DNA from 4 places in the Peribacillus sp. RS7 genome. Region 4 is predicted to be linked to each of the others. Evidence: riboswitches for the same ligand, from Rfam matches in the RefSeq annotation. Region 4 holds a riboswitch; each other region holds the start of a gene.

Region 1 (4,578 bases), 1.9 Mb from region 4:
GTATCACCTGGATTCAATAAACACTGCGGCAGTTCGACAAGACCTGCCTTTCCCCCGAAGAGAATCGCCACTTCACTATTCGGATCCAACTTGACACCATATTCACGTTCATAAAAGACGGCAGCAGCATCTTTTAAATATTGATGTCCCCGAAACGGCGAATATTTATGATTAATCGTTTTTTCAGCGGCAACCTGCAAACTTTTCACGATATGTTCAGGCGTCGGTTGATCAGGATTTCCCTGGCCTAAATTAATGACATCATGACCCTGCGCCGTAATCGCATTGACTTTTGCGACTAGAGAGGCAAAAAATTGCTTGGGCAGTTTTTGAAGTTGTCTGGATTTTTCGAATTGCAACATTTATACACCTTCTCTGAAATTTCTTGAAATTCTAGTCACAAATGATATATGTTTATCATAGTCTTGTAAAGCATTTTTTACATGTGGGGTTTTAAACGATGAAGTGGAAGATTGCCTGCATTCAAATGGATATTGCCTTCGGGCAACCAGATATCAATTTTCAGGTTGCAGAACAATGGATGGAAAAAGCAGCAATGTCAAAACCCGATATCGTTATTTTACCAGAGCTTTGGTCAACAGGATACGACTTGACCAGGTTAAATGAGATTGCTGATGAAGAAGCAGAAAAAACGATTGAATGTTTAAAAGATCAGGCAAAGAAACACCAGTTTCACATAATTGGGGGTTCCGTTGCCAAAAAAGCAAGCAAGGGCATCTATAACAACATGATCATCATCAATAAGCATGGAAATCTCATTAAACAATATGATAAGCTTCACTTATTTCAGTTAATGGATGAACATCATTTCCTGCAGCCAGGTGAAAAAGATGGTTAATTTACTCTTGATGAAAAAATATGTGCTGGATTCATTTGTTATGACATCCGTTTTCCTGAATGGCAGCGAGCCCATACCGTTCAAGGCGCCGAAGTTCCGTGCTTCCGTAACTTTATTGAAGTCCAAGGTGCCTGTCAAGAGTTCGTTTGCTTCTCCGGATTCACCTATGATATTCCCCCATGGATCAATAATCAAGGAATATTATTGACATCCGAACCTGAACGGTTAACGGCTACAACATATGATTGGTTCTCGATGGCACGGCTAATCAATAAGGCTCTCCAGTGATCGAGTCTGGGCTTTGGCCATGAACAAAATACCCGTATTCGAAGATAGTCGGCCGGATTATTATTAATTTCCCCATTGACAAACTATTTAAAAAGTTGATATTATTTTCCCGAAGATTAAAATTTCAGAAAACATATACTCTTATCAAGAGCAGGCTGAGGGATAAAGGCCCTATGAAGCCCAGCAACCGACTGTAATACCATTGTGAAATGGGGCGGATTCACCGCCGGATTATAAAATCCACAGAGCACGGTGCTAATTCCACCAGAATTCATTTTCTGGAAGATAAGAGGTCCGAAGCCAAAACTTCTGCCTCTTTCTATATGAAAGAGGCTTTTTTATTCTTATTTTGAATCTGGAGGGGAAAAGAATGACTCAAAACCATTCAAATTTTAAGAGATTGACAAACGAAACAGCTATAACCCTTGCAAAAAAACTTGGGTTGGTCAATGCGGATGCAAGTTTAAACTGTAAAGAAATCGGCGATGGAAATTTAAATTATGTTTTTCATATTACAGACACAGTCACAAACAAAGGAATAATAATCAAACAAGCGGTCCCTTATGCCAAGGTACTTGGTGAAAGCTGGCCACTGACATTGAAAAGGGCAGCCATTGAAGCGAATGCACTGATTCATTTCAGAAGCTATTGCCCCGAATTCGTACCGCAAGTCTATTATTCGGATGAACAGCTTGCCATTACAGTCATGGAAGATTTATCGCACTTGAAAATCGTTAGAAAAGGCTTGATCGATGGCGATCAATATCCATTGCTTTCACAGCATATTGGTGAATATGTAGCGAAGACGGCATTTTATACATCAGATTATCATTTAGAACCATCCGCGAAAAAGGAAGTGGCCCGACATTTCACGAATCCGGAACTCTGCAAAATCACTGAGGTCTTTATTTTCACGGATCCATTTTTTGAGGAACTCCCGGGAGATTTCGAGCTGGAATTGACTGATGCCGCCAAAAATATTTGGAATGATCAAGAAGTGATACTTGAGGTCGCTAAGCTGAAACAAAGCTTTGAAACCGAGCAGGAAGCCTTGCTTCATGGAGATTTACATACTGGAAGTATTTTTGCAAGTGAAACTGAAACAAAGGTTATTGATCCGGAATTCGCTTTTTATGGGCCCATTGGTTTTGACCTTGGTCAATACACCGCCAACCTTCTCTTTCAGGCAATTACACGAAATGGCGCTGGAAAGGAAGAGATTTTCTCACACCTTCATGAATTTTGGAATGCCTTTGAAGAAACTTATTCCGAATTATGGGAAGGCCAAAATAAAAGCCCATTCCGCCATGTGAAAGGTTATCTGCCTTATTTACTGACAAAATTCAAAAAAGATGCATTCGGTTTTGCCGGCTGTGAACTGATTCGGCGAACCATTGGCCTTTCCCATGTTGCCGATTTAAACGTCATTGAAAATAAAGATACAAGGATCGCTGCCAAAACGGCAACATTGGAAATTGGTGCATTTTTAATTAAAAAACGGGAAGAATTGGATGTTCCAGCTGTCATTGAAGCGTTGAAGCAACGTACACTGCCATCTTATTCAACCCTTTAAAAGGAGACCTGCACATGACTACACTAGCACCCTTACCATATTCGGTACAATGGGATGATACCCATATTACATTATTAAATCAACAAGCCCTTCCTTCCATAACTGAATTTATTGAACTTCATTCTGTTGATGATGTATATGACAGCATATTGACATTAAAAGTTCGTGGTGCCCCAGCAATTGGACTGACGGCAGCATTTGGTGTTGCACTTGGTGCCAAACAGGAAACAACCGCTGAATTAGGGGAATTCAAGAAAAATGTAACGAGGCATATTGAAAAACTCGCTTCTTCACGGCCAACTGCAGTCAACCTTTTTTGGGCGTTAAGGAGGATGGAGAATACGTTGAAAGCAGCGCAAAGCATTTCAACTGCCAAGGAAGCACTTGTATCGGAGGCCCAAGCCATCTTTGCTGAAGATGAAGAAATGTGCAGGAAAATCGGGGAACATGGTTTATCCTTATTCGATAAAGGAGATTCCATCCTAACGCATTGCAACGCTGGAGGGATTGCCACAGCCCGTTATGGAACAGCCCTGGCTCCCTTCCACCTGGCTAAAGAAAGGGACTTTCCGCTAAAAGTGTACGCTTGTGAAACCAGGCCTGTCCTGCAAGGGGCGCGTTTGACGGCTTGGGAATTGATGCAAGCAGGGGTTGACGTCACCTTAATTTCTGATAATATGGCCGCCCATACGATTCACCAGAAACGAATAAATGGAATTATAGTCGGGGCCGACAGGATTGCGGCTAATGGAGATACAGCCAATAAAATCGGGACATTGGGATTGGCCATATTAGCAAAGCACTTTGGTATCCCTTTTTATGTGGCGGCTCCATCAAGCACCTTCGACCTCTCTATCCAATCCGGCACATCCATCCCGATCGAAGAACGGCATGAAGCGGAAATCACTTTCATTCAAGGTGTAAGGATTGCCCCGGAAAACGTGAAGACTTTCAATCCAGCCTTTGATGTTACACCGAATCATCTAATTACAGGCATCATTACAGAAAACGGCATCATAACACCGGATTTCATCAAAAACATTCCTGATTTCGTTAAATGATCCAAGTTTTATTGGTGATAAAAAACGAGAAGGATTTCGTATCCGTCTCGTTTTTTAATGAAGATCAATTATGATTATTCTTTCGAGGTCTATTATGCAATAATCTAAGTGATTCGAATCTATTCACTAATTAAATCCCGTGTTTTCGATAACAAATGATATTAGACATTCTTATTATTTTGAAAAGAACTCCTGAAGTGCTTTCTTATTTTTAGTGTAGTCCATTTCCAAAACGGCTCCAGACTGGGGATATATTTCATCTCTAAAACTTCCTTCCACTGGAATCCTTAAGGTTTCAACGGTTTCCGGTGTATGGAAGACGGCTTTTGGACCCATTTCCATTATCGTTTTCAGCCCAATATCTGTATCCAAATACGAGAGCCCTTGTTCTATTATACTAGGAAGCGCTGCCATCCCTTCGAAGGTTGAGATTTGATTTATAAACGCTGTTTTTAATTGAACCATTACTTCTTGTTGACGTTCAACCCTTCCAAAATCACTTTCATCATCATGTCTAAAACGGACATATTTCAATATTTCCTCACCATGTAAAACATTTTTGCCAGTGCTTGCTTGAATGCTCATATCATCAATAATTTCTTGATCCACATCCACCGCTACTCCTTCAGGGGCAAGCAAGTCGACCATCTTCACAAATCCCTGAAAGTCAATTACTGCCACATGATCGACCTTGACATCAAAGTTTTCCTGTATCGTTTTCTTGAGCAGTTCCCTTCCACCATAATAATAAGCGGCATTTATTTTGTTATATCCTGGTTTATACCCAGGGATTTTTA
Region 2 (4,578 bases), 1.6 Mb from region 4:
TCATTGCAGAAATAGGATTTGATTTTGGATTGGATAAAAAAGGGCAGGTTTGGATGTTTGAAGCCAATTCCAAACCTGGACGTTCCATCTTCTCCCATCCAAAACTCAAGGATTTCGAACTGCTGACCAGAAAGCTCAGCCTTGATTATGCCATTTACCTTACGGAACAGATGATTACGAAATCAATCAGTGTGCCGCGATGAACATTTTTTACGATATCCGCACTGAAAATTGGCACCACACTCATGAGAATGCGGATCTTTTCGCCGGGTCTGCCAAAGAGGAGATCAGCTATAAAAAGGACCATTCGAATCACCCCCTAATTCCTATCACCATATTTCCAGGTAACCGGATGCTTGTCGTCGGAATACTGACTGTTTCCAATCCCAAAAAGGAATCAGGTTTGGGTGGAAACCTGACCCTTTTTCGGGACCTATCCTTATATTTATTGGAACACGGGATTTTGACTTATGCTTTCACAGGAAATGCCCTGCATTCCGAGTCGTTGAGAGGGTATGTTTTTTCCTCCACTTCAAACAAATGGATCGAGTGTAAGATGCCCCTCCCTGACATCGTCTATAACCGTATCCCATCGAGGGGCTATGAGGCTTCAGAAGAATTCCAGCGTCTCATCAACCACTTTAAAGAATATCGAATGAACCTTTTCAACCCTTGTTTTATAGATAAATATGTAATGTTCGAAGCATTAACGGAAGACGGGGCCCTCACCACTCACCTCCCCCCCACCATGATCCTGCGGAACAGCGATTGCTTGGATGCTTTCCTCGAAACCCACAGGCATATTTACCTTAAACCATGCAAAGGAAGCCAAGGGAAGGGCATTTATACCATCATCAAAAATCCTGATGAGACACTTTTGTTCAATAGCCTAAAGCATAGTGAGTCCTTTCCGGATTTCACTTCATTCTGGGAAACAAAAAAAAGGGATTTATTAAAAAGAAGCTACCTTGCTCAAGAGGCGATCATACCGAAAAAAATTTTTGGTCATCGTTACGATTACCGAATTCTCGTCCATTATGAAAAAGGTTTTTATAAAGTGACCGGCAAAGCAGTAAGGATGTCACAAACTCAGGAAATCACCACCCACACTCCCCGAGGGGGTAAGCTTTTTCCTTATCAAGACCTGCAATCAAGAAGCTTGAATCAAAAATTAGCGAATATCGCCCAAAAATGCGGTGAGACTCTTTCGAAAAAAATCGGGTTTCTCGGAGAATTTTCCATTGATGTAGGGGAAGATGAATCGGGTTCGCTCTTCATATACGAAGTGAACTCAAAACCCATGCAGTTCGATGAAGAGGAAATTGAAGCTAACCGGCTTTTGCATTTAAAAAATCTTTTCATTGAATTGACTTTTTCCAACCTGACAATAAAATGACACCTCCAGCTGCCGTTTTACATTATAATGATATGAAAGACAGCATATATGGAGGTTATACATATGATCACCCATTTTCAGTGGGCACCACTGCATAAGAATCTGCCAGGATGGAAAATTTCATTTTATTTCAAAAAGGAGGCAATCAAAGCCTTATACCATAAAGATGGTTCCATCGAATGGACAGCCAACCCACCTTCCGAAACAGATGAAACCCAACTCAAAAGCATGATCCATGACTTAATGGTCTACCATGTATATGAATGAGCCCTTTCCCCTTTTTCATTCATTAACCCCCTGAACGGAATAAAAATCCCTCCTTTGCCTAAACTAAAGAAAAGGCTAGGAGGGATTTATTTTGGATAAAGAAAAAATGACATTTTTGAAGGATACCGAATATGATGGCAAGGATTCCGTTTTCCTCGATATCGACCGAATAATCAATGAAGGAATGGCAGGCGGAAATGTGTATGAAGTCGCTAACCTTCAGAACATCGAGGAAGCACATGATTTTTATGATGAAACAGATCCCAATATCAATAAATAAACACTCGTGGGCTCCCTTTTTGGGGAGCTCCACTTAAAAAAAGTGAACTTTAGTTCATGCGTCATATTCCCCACTATCAAATGTTTTTTTATGTAAAGCACCCCCTCCATAAAAAACAACTTCCCGGATGGAAGTTGTTTGAGTGCAAACTAAATATTACAACATGCTGTCTTCTTGCCTTTTCCAATTCCCGCATTCTATCCCCCGTAGGCATTTGGCATTATGCTAAAAGCATTAATATCAGAGCTCGTCCTTTCAATATCTATTGTTAATATTCAAATAGTTCCATTCTCTCTGGCATTCAAAACATTTTCGTTTAATATCGAAGTTATGATATGCTCTGAATCCCATTCATGTTCAGATATCTCGATAAGGGGATAGCGATTCGGTAAAACGACTTGCTGGATTTCATGGACTGTATGCCCTTGATCATGTAAGCGTAAAATTTCACCTTGGAGGTTTTCCAAATAATCGAGTTTTTTTCGAAACATTTCCTTTCCGTCAGGCACATGTCCAGCATGGCAGCAAAACACTTCCCCAAAGTCATATCGGAGTAATTTTTTTATGGAATCGATGATGATCGGGACAGACTCTTCCCGTAAGATAAGCTTTGTTTTTGGTGTTACGAAAAGGTCTCCTGAAAAGAGCATGCCAGTGCTGTGATTCAAATACACCATATGGTCCTTCGCATGACCAGGGGTAAAAATCGGCTCCCACGTTTGGGTGCGGGAATGAATGGCCTTGCCTAGCGGCTCAGCCTTAAAGGCGTCTCTTTTTCCCCAAAACATTTTACGATATTCAGGATATTCAGCATCCTTCGCACAAGCATCAACCGACATCGGATGAATGAATATCGGAACCTTTTTATGTTCCTTTATCCAGGCAGCGCCTCCCGTATGGTCTTCATGATAGTGCGTCAGGGCAACTGTTTCGAAGTCTGCGGACTCATAGAATGGAATAAGTCCTTCCAATAAAATCTGTGCGCCAGTATCTATCAATAGCCCATCCGTTAAAAAAACATAGACACTCATCCCCGACTTGATCCCGTCAGGAGTCCCGTGCACACAAACCACATCATTTACCGTCTTAATCTCTATCATGCATTTCCACCCCATCATTGTACAAAAATAGTTTTTTCTCCCTTTTTCACTTTATTATAATAAATGTATTATCTCTTTACCCTTTTGACAAGGAAATAATGGAATATTTGGATGTAAAAGACGGATTATTGACTAAGAGCCCTTTTGACAGGAATGGTTTTAATGAACCGCACGGAACATTATCGAAAAAAAACTATCACCAAATCACAGAAACGATTGACATTGTGGAATTTTACAAATATTATAGATTATATTATAAAACTTGAAATATTCTAAAATAATAATTTACTTATCAAGAGTGACGGAGGGATCAGGCCCTGTGATGTCCGGCAACCGCCCTTCGGGAACGGTGCCACTTCCTGCAGAATGTTTGCATTCTGAAAGATAAGACGAGATATAATTTCGCTGCCTCTTTCTGAATGATAGAGGCAGTTTTTTATGTTTAAGGGGGAAGGATCATGATTGAAATCTGTTCAGTCCGAAAGGAATACATCACGAAGAAAAACCGAGTTATCGGAGTGGATAACGTATCTTTAACCATTCAAAAAGGCGAAGTGTATGGAATTGTCGGCTACAGCGGAGCTGGAAAAAGCTCATTACTCCGCTGCTTGAATTTGCTTGAACGTCCGACAGCTGGAAATATCATCATTGACGGCATTGATTTAACCTCTTTATCAAGTAAAGAGCTTCGTAAACAACGTCAAAAAATCGGAATGATATTTCAACACTTTTCCTTGGTCAGTTCAAAAACCGTTTATGAAAATGTCGCTTTCGCCTTAAAGGCCGCGCATCAATCGAAGGACGCCATCAGGTTACGTGTATTGGAATTGCTGGAAATCGTAGGTCTCAGTGATAAAAAAGATGTCTATCCGGCACAGCTTAGCGGTGGACAGAAGCAACGGGTCGGCATAGCCCGGGCCTTAGCAAATGACCCCACCGTACTGTTATGTGATGAAGCGACTTCAGCCCTTGATCCAACAACAACAAAAGCGATTTTACAGTTATTAAAAAAGATAAGCAGGGAGCTCGGGATCACCATCGTGTTAATTACACATGAAATGGAAGTGGTCAAAGAACTATGCCACCGAGTCGCCGTCATGCAGGATGGGCGGGTAATTGAAGAAGGTTCCGTTTATGAAATATTTTCACAGCCAAAGCAGGAATTAACGAAGCAATTCATCAGCAGTGTATTGGATTTCGAACTTCCCTCACATTTGATTGAAGAAAGTAAAGGAACGATTATTAAAATTCAATTCGAAGGGCAAACCGCCGGTGAATCGATTCTCTCCGACGCTCTCCAATCCCATTCAGTAAAGGGGAATATCCTGCACGGTAAAATTGAGTATATTCAGGATGTCCCTTTAGGCATCTTGATCATTGAGTTAATCGGTGAGGCCGCTGAAATTCATTCGGCATTGGAATATATAAAAAATCGTTCCAATTCTGTGGAGGTGTTAAAACATGTCATTTCTTGATTCCATCGTCAATATTTTACCTGATCTTAATAAAGCCTTCCTTGAAACAATTTATATGGT
Region 3 (4,578 bases), 2.1 Mb from region 4:
TTTTTCAAAAAGGAAGTAATCCAGAAGCTCCGTTACTTTTGCTTTTACATGGTACTGGAGGAACGGAAACAGATCTCTTGCCATTATCGGAAATGGTTTCACCGGGTTCATCCGTATTGAGCGTACGGGGAAATGTACTTGAAAATGGAATGCCTCGTTTTTTCCGCCGGTTAGCTGAAGGGGTTTTTGATGAAGAAGATTTGATTTTCCGTACGAATGAGCTTAATGACTTCTTGGAACTAGCGTCCGGACAATATGACTTCGACCGTGACAGAGTGGTAGCATTAGGTTATTCTAATGGTGCAAATATAGCGGCAAGTTTGATGTTCCATTTCGAAGGGGCACTACAAGGAGCGATTCTTCATCATCCAATGGTGCCTAGACGCGGGATTGCTATGCCGTCACTCTCAGAAATACCTGTATTTATTGCTGCAGGTAAAAACGATCCGATTTGCCCGGCAGAAGAAACGGATGAACTTAATCAACTTTTATTGCAAGCTGGTGCTTCGGTGGAAGTTCACTGGGAAAATTACGGTCATCAGTTAACACGTTCAGAGGTCGAGGCAGCAGGTTCATGGTTTCATAAGAACTTTATATAAGAATGAAAGAGGGAATGAAGATGATTTCAGTAAATCCTGAAAGTCTGACTGAACGGGAAAATTATAAGTTTTTGACTGGAAGCATTATACCGAGACCCATAGCTCTGGTTACGACACAATCCGAAACCGGTACCATCAATATAGCGCCGTTCAGCTTTTTTAACATAGTCAGTTCAAATCCTCCGATGATTTCCATTTCTGTTCAACGGAAAGAAGGAGTTTCAAAGGACACTGCCCGAAATGCAATTCAATCAGGGGAATTCGTTGTTCATATCACTGATGAAAACAATGTTGCTGATGCAAATCGAACGGCCAAGGAACTCCCATCGGATGAAAGTGAATTGGGCCTGACCAATTTCACGACGGCTGTTAGTGATAAGGTATCCGTACCAGGATTGCAAGAAGCGAAGGTACGCTTTGAATGTACATTAGAGCATGCGATTCCATTGGGAGGTTCCCTAGATAAACCTGGTTGTGATTTATTGATAGGGAAAATAGTCTGCTATCATATAGAGCAAGATATTTACCATAATGGCCGAATTGACCAGAATGGGCTTAAACCTGTAGCAAGATTAGCGGGTCATACTTATACAAAACTAGGGGAATTATTTGAAATGGAACGACCTTAAGTGATAAGAAAGAAAAAATGGCGTCATCTTTTAAGATGTCGTCATTTTTTTATACCAAAATTATTCCCGGTTAGAATTATCTGCAATTCTAATACGGTGAGCGACTGTACCAAAACAAGCAATCATGCCGGAGGTGACAAAATCGTCTGAATGTAAAGGGAATTCTATATATTCCAAAACAAAACTTGACAATTTTTTCATAGATTGATAAAGTTATAAAAAATTAATTTCTTATCCAGAGAGGTGGAGGGACTGGCCCTATGAAACCTCAGCAACAGGTCTGCTAAGACACTGTGCTAATTCCAGGGGGTGAAACCTTGATAGATAAGACCGTACGTTTTTATTTGTCAGTAGCGCACTCTTTTTAGAGTGCGTTTTCGTTTTTTCTGGATGCAGGATAAAGGAGAGTATGAATGGAGAACAAAAGGAAACAGGAATTTCAAAGGGAAATGAAAACACGGCATTTAATCATGCTATCGCTTGGCGGGGTGATTGGAACAGGTTTGTTCTTAAGTTCGGGTTATACGATTCAGCAGGCTGGCCCGTTTGGCACCATCCTTTCGTATCTGATTGGAGCATTAGTGGTTTATCTAGTCATGCTATGTCTAGGTGAACTGGCAGTACATATGCCCGAGACAGGTGCGTTTCATAGCTACGCAGCCAAATACATCGGACCAGGGACAGGGTTTACAGTAGCCTGGTTATATTGGCTAACCTGGACTGTTGCACTAGGTTCGGAATTCACGGCTGCAGGATTGTTGATGCAGCGATGGTTTCCATCAATCAATGTCTGGATATGGAGTGCTCTATTTGCCATATTGGTTTTGGCATTAAATGCTTGGACCGTTAAGTTTTTCGCTGAATCCGAATTTTGGTTTGCGTCTATAAAGGTAATTGCGATTGTGATATTTATTATTTTGGGAGCAGCGACAATGGTAGGTTTTATTCCAATGACTAACTCACAATCAGCACCGCTATTTTCCAATTTTACAAGTGCAGGTTTATTTCCGAATGGTGCTTTTGCCATTATAATGACGATGCTTGCGGTGAATTTCGCATTTTCTGGAACTGAATTAATCGGAATTGCAGCTGGAGAAACTGTGAATCCAGAAAAAACGATACCAAAGGCAATCCGCATGACATTATGGAGATTGATCATCTTTTTTGTAGGAACCATCGTTGTATTATCCGCATTATTGCCTGTTTCGGATGCAAGCGTATTAGAGAGCCCCTTTGTTGCAGTTCTTGAACGAATTGGAGTGCCATATGCAGCGGATATCATGAACTTTGTTATTTTAACTGCCATTTTGTCTGCTGCAAACTCAGGTCTATATGCCTCTTCCAGAATGCTTTGGTCCCTTGCAGATAAGAAAACGATATCACCTATATTTGCAAAATTAACAAAAAGAGGTGTTCCGATAAATGCAGTCATTTTCAGTATGTTGGGTGGTGGCTTAGCCTTGTTTTCGAGTATTATTGCACCGGATACGGTGTATATCGTCCTTGTATCCATTTCGGGTCTAGCCGTGGTTGTAGTTTGGATGAGTATTAGCGCTTCACAGTTCCTATTCCGAAGACGTTTTATAAAAGAAGGAAATTCAGTAAATGATTTGGCTTATCGTACACCATTATATCCGTTCGTACCAATCGTTTCTTTCATGCTTTGTCTTGCTTCTTGTATAGGAATTGCCTTTGACCCTACACAACGGATAGCACTTTATTGTGGTATTCCATTTATTTTGTTTTGCTATGGAACTTATTATATTACACAATCTTCAAAGAAAAGAGGAGTAAAATCATGAAGAATAAAATAAACCCAATTGACGCTATTTTACGAGATCATTCAGTCATGATTCTGGACGGAGCTCTAGCTACAGAGCTTGAGCGGTATGGATGTGATTTGGACGATCCCCTGTGGTCTGCACGAGTATTACTTGAAAATCCAGAAGTGATTTATAAGGTTCACTCTGCTTATTTTCGTGCTGGAGCGGACTGTGCGATAACTGCAAGCTACCAAGCCACCGTTGAAGGTTTCTCCCTGCGTGGGATACAAGAAAAAGAGGCCATGGAGTTAATTCGGAAAACGGTGTTACTCGCAAGGAAAGCAAGGGATGATTATTGGAAGGATGAAACGCAAACAAATAGACCTAAGCCATTGGTTGCTGCATCAGTTGGACCTTATGGGGCTTACCTTGCAGATGGTTCAGAATATGTAGGAAACTATGGTGTTTCAGATGAAACCTTAGCAGAATTTCATCGCCCAAGAATATCAGCTTTGATTGAAGCAGGTGCTGACCTCTTAGCATTTGAAACGATTCCATCCCTTCAAGAAGCAAAAGTATTGGATTCATTATTGAAAGATTATCCAGAAGTGTATGCTTGGCTATCCTTTTCCTTGAAAGATGAGAAAGCGATAAGTGACGGTACATTGCTGGAGGAGTGTACGAGGTTGTTTGAGGAAAATGAGCAAATTGCAGCGATTGGCATTAACTGTGCACCAGTATCAGTTGTCACGGAAGCTATCAATGTGTTGAGTGCAAACACGAAAAAACCAATTATTGTTTATCCGAATTCTGGTGAAACTTATAATCCGGATACCAAAACATGGCATGGTCAAGAATCTTGTAACAAGTTCGACCTGAAATCCGAAGAATGGCACCATGCAGGGGCACGTTTGATTGGAGGTTGCTGCAGAACGGCACCTCATCATATTGAAGAGATTTCAAGAAAGTGGCGACCATCTGAGGTGGTATCCTCATAGCCTTTTTTCTGGATTTCAAACTGTTTTTATAAGCTGTGTAAGAAGTGGGAAAACCCCCCCTCTCGTCTTGTAAAAAATAAAAAGAACAGGAATCGTCTTAATCAGGCGGTTCCTGTTCTTTTTGTCTATTCATTCAGATTTGAGTTATTGAAAGGAAAGGGAGGATTGCTTATTGTTTCTAGGGGCCTCTGAAATAAGTGATTCGTTTCATGTATGCACTTGACCGAATTGCGCCTACTTAACGGTGGTTGCAGATCTTGCCGCTTGATTGCTTGGATCATGATGTACAATTAGACGAATATTGAACGAGAAAGGAGGGATTTGGAAATATTAGGTGCTATCTCTCGGGATTTAGAGAGTAATGTATCCGGTTTGCAGCAGGTTTAGATTCACCTTTACTTTTTTAGCCAAACTGCTTAAGGCAACAATGTAAAACAGCCTTCATTAAAGCAAGAAACAATGAGATGTGAGTCAACCTTGAATGAAAGTTCCTTATTAACAAAATGATTCACGATCAGTAAAAAGGGAAATTAAATCATATTTTTTTTACGCTTGGGAAAACTAAACAAACAAGAATAGAAAGGAGAGA
Region 4 (4,578 bases):
GTTCATGTACCCGTCGAAAACCTTTTGGGTGTAGCCGGAAAAGGGCATGTCATTGCTTTCAATATCCTGAATATTGGCCGTTATAAATTAGGCGTGGGTGCTGTCGGCGGATCTAAACGTGCCCTTGAGATTACAGCTGCTTATACGAATCAACGCCAACAGTTCAAAACGAAAATTTCCGATTTTAACTTGACGAAAGAAAAACTTGCAACAATGGCGTCTAAAATTTATGCAGCAGAAAGCTCTGTATACCGTACTGTTGGCCTTTATGATCAAAGGCAAAGCAAATTGACTGATGAGCAAGTGAAAGATGGGAAATCAATGGCAGCTGCAATCGCTGAATATGCAATTGAGTGTTCATTGAATAAATTCTTCGCTTCCGAAGTATTGGATTATGTTACGGACGAAGGCGTACAGCTTCATGGCGGTTATGGTTTCATGCAGGAGTATGAAATTGAAAAAGCATATCGTGATTCCCGTATTAACCGGATTTTTGAAGGTACAAATGAAATCAACCGATTGCTTGTACCGGGAACTTTCCTGAAGAAAGCACTTAAAGGGGAATTGCCGCTTCTTCAAAAGGCTCAAGGCCTGCAAGAGGAATTAATGATGATGATGCCGGAAGAACCTGGCGATGAGCCATTGGCACAAGAAAAAATGCTTGTTAGAAACGCTAAGAAAATCGGTATTTTGGCAGCTGGCCTTGCTGCACAGAAATACGGCAATAAGCTTGATCAAGAACAAGAAATCCTCTCCAACATTGCTGATATAGCATCCCTTGCATATGCAGCTGAATCCGTGGTATTACGTACGGAAAAAGCAATTGCGGCTACAGGGCTGGAGAAGAACAAACAAAAAGTGCTTTACACGGAAATTTTCGTTCAGGAAGCTTTCAATGAATTAGAACAGCATGCAAAGGAAACGTTAATTGCGGTGGAAACAGGCGATACCCTTCGCATCATGCTTTCTTCACTTCGCAAGCTGACAAGACACAATCCAATCAATGTCATTGCGAAAAAACGTGAAGCTTCCGTTAAGGTAATTGAAACGGAAAAATATGCACTTTAAGCAATGAATCAGAATCTGTAAAGGGAATGCCCGTAAAGGCATTCCCTTTATTTCCTTTCATGAAATCGCTATGGAAATTCAAAAGACATTTCGTTGTATTGCGTGGGGAAAACGGGTATTCTATTGATAGGTGGTGAAATGATGGGCTTAACATTATATTGGTACCCAAAATGCGGCACATGCCGTAATGCGAAGAAGTGGCTGGATAATCATGAACTGCAATATGAAGCGATTCATATAGCGGAAAATCCGCCTTCGCGAACTGAAATAGAACAACTATATAAAATCAGCAATTTGGAATTGAAGAAGTTTTTCAATACTAGCGGTCAAAAATATCGGGAGCTGGGCTTAAAGGATAGGCTGAAAGAAGCTTCTGAAGCAGAGATGCTTGATATATTGTCCACAGATGGCATGCTTCTGAAAAGGCCGATTGTTACGGATGGTACCAAAGTGACGGTAGGTTTCAAAGAAGAGCAATTCGAACAGGTTTGGAACTGAAATTTTACAAAATATTTGGTTAATTCCTTACTTAAACAATAAATCTACCTTATAATGGAATAGATAAAATAAGATGTACATATGGAGGGTTTATAATGACAACAACACCAAAAGAACTTCGTTACACTAAAGAACATGAATGGGTCAAAACCGAAGATGGAACAGTGCGCATTGGAATTACAGCTTTCGCCCAGTCCGAGCTTGGGGACATCGTCTTCGTTGAGCTTCCAGAAATCGGGGATGAACTGAAAGCGAACGAACCATTTGGAAGTGTTGAATCCGTTAAGACCGTTTCTGAGCTGTATGCTCCTATCAGTGGCAAGGTTGTTGAAGTAAACGAAGACTTAAGTGACAACCCTGAATATGTAAATGAATCTCCTTTTGAAAAAGCATGGATGATCGTGCTGGAACCATCAAATAGCAGTGATATTGAAAACCTGATGAGCGCTGAAGAATATGAGAGTTTGATTAACGGTTAAACGAATGAGAGGGGGGACTGAAAAGGCCTGCTCTCTTTTTCATTTTGTACAATCGCAGTTGCGCACATAATTCGTGAGATGGAGTGATGACATGGAATGGGGCGAATTCGATAAAGTGATCATTGTAGAAGGCAGTTCCGATAGAAGAAAAGTTGCCTCCGTTTTAAATGAAGATGTGGAAATTAGATGTACGAATGGGACCATATCATTAACTAAGCTTGATGAATTGGTGGATGAATTGATGGACCGTGATGTTTATCTCCTTTTTGACGCAGATGAATCAGGAGAAAAGCTCCGGAAGCAATTCCGAAGGGAAATGCCGGAAGCGAACCACCTGTATATTAATAAAATGTACAAAGAAGTGGAGAGCTCACCTGAACATCATATCGCAACTGTGCTTTTATCTGCCAATATGAATGTTAAAATGAAATTTTTAAGTCAAAGGGTGAACGACTAATTGATTCAGGAATGGAAAGAAGAAGAGTGTAAGCTTGCCGTTGAACAAGGGGAAACATTTTGCTTATATTTATATACGCCATTATGCGGCACCTGTCAGGTGGCTTCCAAGATGCTGACGATATCCATGGAACTTTTCCCGGAACTGAAGGCAGGTAAAATGAATATGAATTATGTTCAAGCTATTGCCGAGTCATATGAAATTGAAAGTGTCCCGTGTTTATTGTTTTTCAAAGAAGGGCAGCTGCACAGAAAAATATATGCCTTTCAATCCGTTCCTTATTTATATGGATTGCTTAAGGAAATCAGCTGAAAAACCAATCAGAAACGGATTGGTTTTTTTAGTTGTGGACAAGTGGCGGCCAAATTGGAATTGAACAAAGAATATTCTAACAATTCATTGACTGATTAATTCTAAAATGTTATATTTTGTATTAAGAAAGCATCCTGAATTTAATAGTTCTTATCAAGAGTGGCGGAGGGACTGGCCCGACGAAGCCCGGCAACCGGTATAAATTTATATACGGTGCTAATTCCAGCAGAGTGTTAGCTCTGAAAAGATGAGGTGCGTTTTTAAAACCTCTTCTTTTGGAAGTGGTTTTTTTGTTTTGAAAGGCCCGGTTTCAATATAATTCCTACTAAATCCATAGAGAAAGAGGAGAAATAGTATGTCAGAGAAAAAGTTGCGTTTCGAAACATTGAGTGTTCATGGCGGTCTGCAAGCTGATGAAACAGGTGCACGTGCAGTCCCTATCTACCAAAGCAATGCATACTTGTTCAAAGACACTGACCATGCAGCGAATTTATTTGGCTTAAAGGAGAATGGCTATATATATACACGACTACATAATCCCACGGTCAGCGTTTTTGAGGAAAGAATGGCCTTATTGGAAGGCGGTATCGGCGGATTGGCAACAGCAAGCGGAATGGCTGCCATCTCACTGTCAATCCTGAATATTGCCGGTGCAGGGGATGAGATCGTTTCAGCCTCCACTTTATATGGCGGTACGTATAATCTTTTTGAAAACACTCTTCCGAAATATGGGATTAAAGTGAAGTTCGTTTCTCCTGATGACCCTGAAAATTTCAAAAGGGCGATAACGCCAAGAACTAAAGCCATATTTGCCGAAACAATCGGAAATCCAAGTTTGAGGGTCCTTGATATCGAAGCGGTAGCTGACATTGCCCACAATGCCGGGATACCTTTAATCATTGATAATACCTTCGCTACACCGTATCTATGCAGACCAATTGATTTTGGAGCGGATATTGTCATCCATTCCGCTACAAAATGGCTTCTGGGAAATGGAACCACTTTAGGCGGTGTCATCGTGGATGGAGGGAAGTTCGATTGGAACTCACCAAACTACCCTGGCTTTACGGAGCCTGATCCAAGTTACGACGGTCTGGTATACGCCGAGGCAGTTGGACCAGCCGCTTTTATAACGAAAGCCCGAGTGCAGTTACTTCGTGATTTAGGCCCTGCGCTAAGTGCCCAAAGCGCATTCCAGTTTACGCTTGGACTTGAAACGCTGCATGTAAGGATGAAAGAGCATCTTTCGAACACGAAGTCTGTACTTCAATATTTGAAAAATCACCCTGCCGTGACTTGGGTTTCGCATCCTTCTAATGAGGATCATCCCGATAAAGCCCTTGCGGATAAATATTTGCCCAAGGGAGCAGGATCCGTTGTGACTTTTGGAATTAAGGGAGACCGCGAAGCCGGGGCGAAACTTATCAATTCGGTGGAATTATGGTCCCATGTAGCGAATGTAGGGGATGCGAAGAGTTTGATCATCCACCCTGCCAGTACGACCCATCAGCAATTGAATGATGCAGGTCTGGCGAAAGCGGGTGTGCGTGCTGATCAAGTCCGTTTATCCATTGGGATTGAAAATGTAGAGGATTTAATAGAAGATTTGGAGCAGGCAATTGAAAAAGCGACGAATATCGTCTCCTTGACTTCTAAAACGGTTTAAGCAAAAAGTCCTGGGCATTCTTGAACTAGAAATATTATACATTGCGCTCCTTTTTTATCTATGATAAAATTTCAACATACTAAAGAACTTAATGATAT

What was found. Region 4 has a riboswitch for S-adenosylmethionine ahead of ACDZ29_RS08430 (O-acetylhomoserine aminocarboxypropyltransferase/cysteine synthase family protein). Riboswitches for the same ligand answer to the same signal wherever they lie in the genome.
Region 1: it holds a riboswitch for S-adenosylmethionine, as region 4 does, so the genes downstream of both, mtnK (S-methyl-5-thioribose kinase) here and ACDZ29_RS08430 (O-acetylhomoserine aminocarboxypropyltransferase/cysteine synthase family protein) in region 4, are expected to answer to the same signal.
Region 2: it holds a riboswitch for S-adenosylmethionine, as region 4 does, so the genes downstream of both, ACDZ29_RS16340 (methionine ABC transporter ATP-binding protein) here and ACDZ29_RS08430 (O-acetylhomoserine aminocarboxypropyltransferase/cysteine synthase family protein) in region 4, are expected to answer to the same signal.
Region 3: it holds a riboswitch for S-adenosylmethionine, as region 4 does, so the genes downstream of both, mmuP (S-methylmethionine permease) here and ACDZ29_RS08430 (O-acetylhomoserine aminocarboxypropyltransferase/cysteine synthase family protein) in region 4, are expected to answer to the same signal.

What each region holds. Positions count from the first base shown of each region.
Region 1 covers NZ_CP168135.1:5,281,658-5,286,235, forward strand. The annotation lists gene ACDZ29_RS26120 (pyridoxal phosphate-dependent aminotransferase) at 1-362, opposite strand, end outside; gene ACDZ29_RS26125 (nitrilase-related carbon-nitrogen hydrolase) at 461-859, shown strand; gene ACDZ29_RS26130 (hypothetical protein) at 812-1,054, opposite strand; SAM riboswitch class I at 1,286-1,439, shown strand; gene mtnK (S-methyl-5-thioribose kinase) at 1,518-2,720, shown strand; gene mtnA (S-methyl-5-thioribose-1-phosphate isomerase) at 2,735-3,781, shown strand; gene ACDZ29_RS26145 (LCP family protein) at 3,956-4,578, opposite strand, start outside.
Region 2 covers NZ_CP168135.1:3,255,293-3,259,870, reverse strand. The annotation lists gene ACDZ29_RS16365 (YheC/YheD family protein) at 1-203, shown strand, start outside; gene ACDZ29_RS16360 (YheC/YheD family protein) at 200-1,396, shown strand; gene ACDZ29_RS16355 (YheE family protein) at 1,460-1,663, shown strand; gene ACDZ29_RS16350 (hypothetical protein) at 1,755-1,943, shown strand; gene ACDZ29_RS16345 (MBL fold metallo-hydrolase) at 2,219-3,043, opposite strand; SAM riboswitch class I at 3,330-3,434, shown strand; gene ACDZ29_RS16340 (methionine ABC transporter ATP-binding protein) at 3,502-4,518, shown strand; gene ACDZ29_RS16335 (methionine ABC transporter permease) at 4,505-4,578, shown strand, end outside.
Region 3 covers NZ_CP168135.1:5,123,840-5,128,417, reverse strand. The annotation lists gene ACDZ29_RS25375 (alpha/beta hydrolase) at 1-599, shown strand, start outside; gene ACDZ29_RS25370 (flavin reductase family protein) at 620-1,228, shown strand; SAM riboswitch class I at 1,457-1,559, shown strand; gene mmuP (S-methylmethionine permease) at 1,642-3,030, shown strand; gene mmuM (homocysteine S-methyltransferase) at 3,027-3,989, shown strand.
Region 4 covers NZ_CP168135.1:1,617,233-1,621,810, reverse strand. The annotation lists gene ACDZ29_RS08455 (acyl-CoA dehydrogenase family protein) at 1-1,068, shown strand, start outside; gene ACDZ29_RS08450 (arsenate reductase family protein) at 1,210-1,566, shown strand; gene gcvH (glycine cleavage system protein GcvH) at 1,662-2,045, shown strand; gene ACDZ29_RS08440 (toprim domain-containing protein) at 2,137-2,502, shown strand; gene ACDZ29_RS08435 (thioredoxin family protein) at 2,503-2,814, shown strand; SAM riboswitch class I at 2,962-3,068, shown strand; gene ACDZ29_RS08430 (O-acetylhomoserine aminocarboxypropyltransferase/cysteine synthase family protein) at 3,170-4,480, shown strand.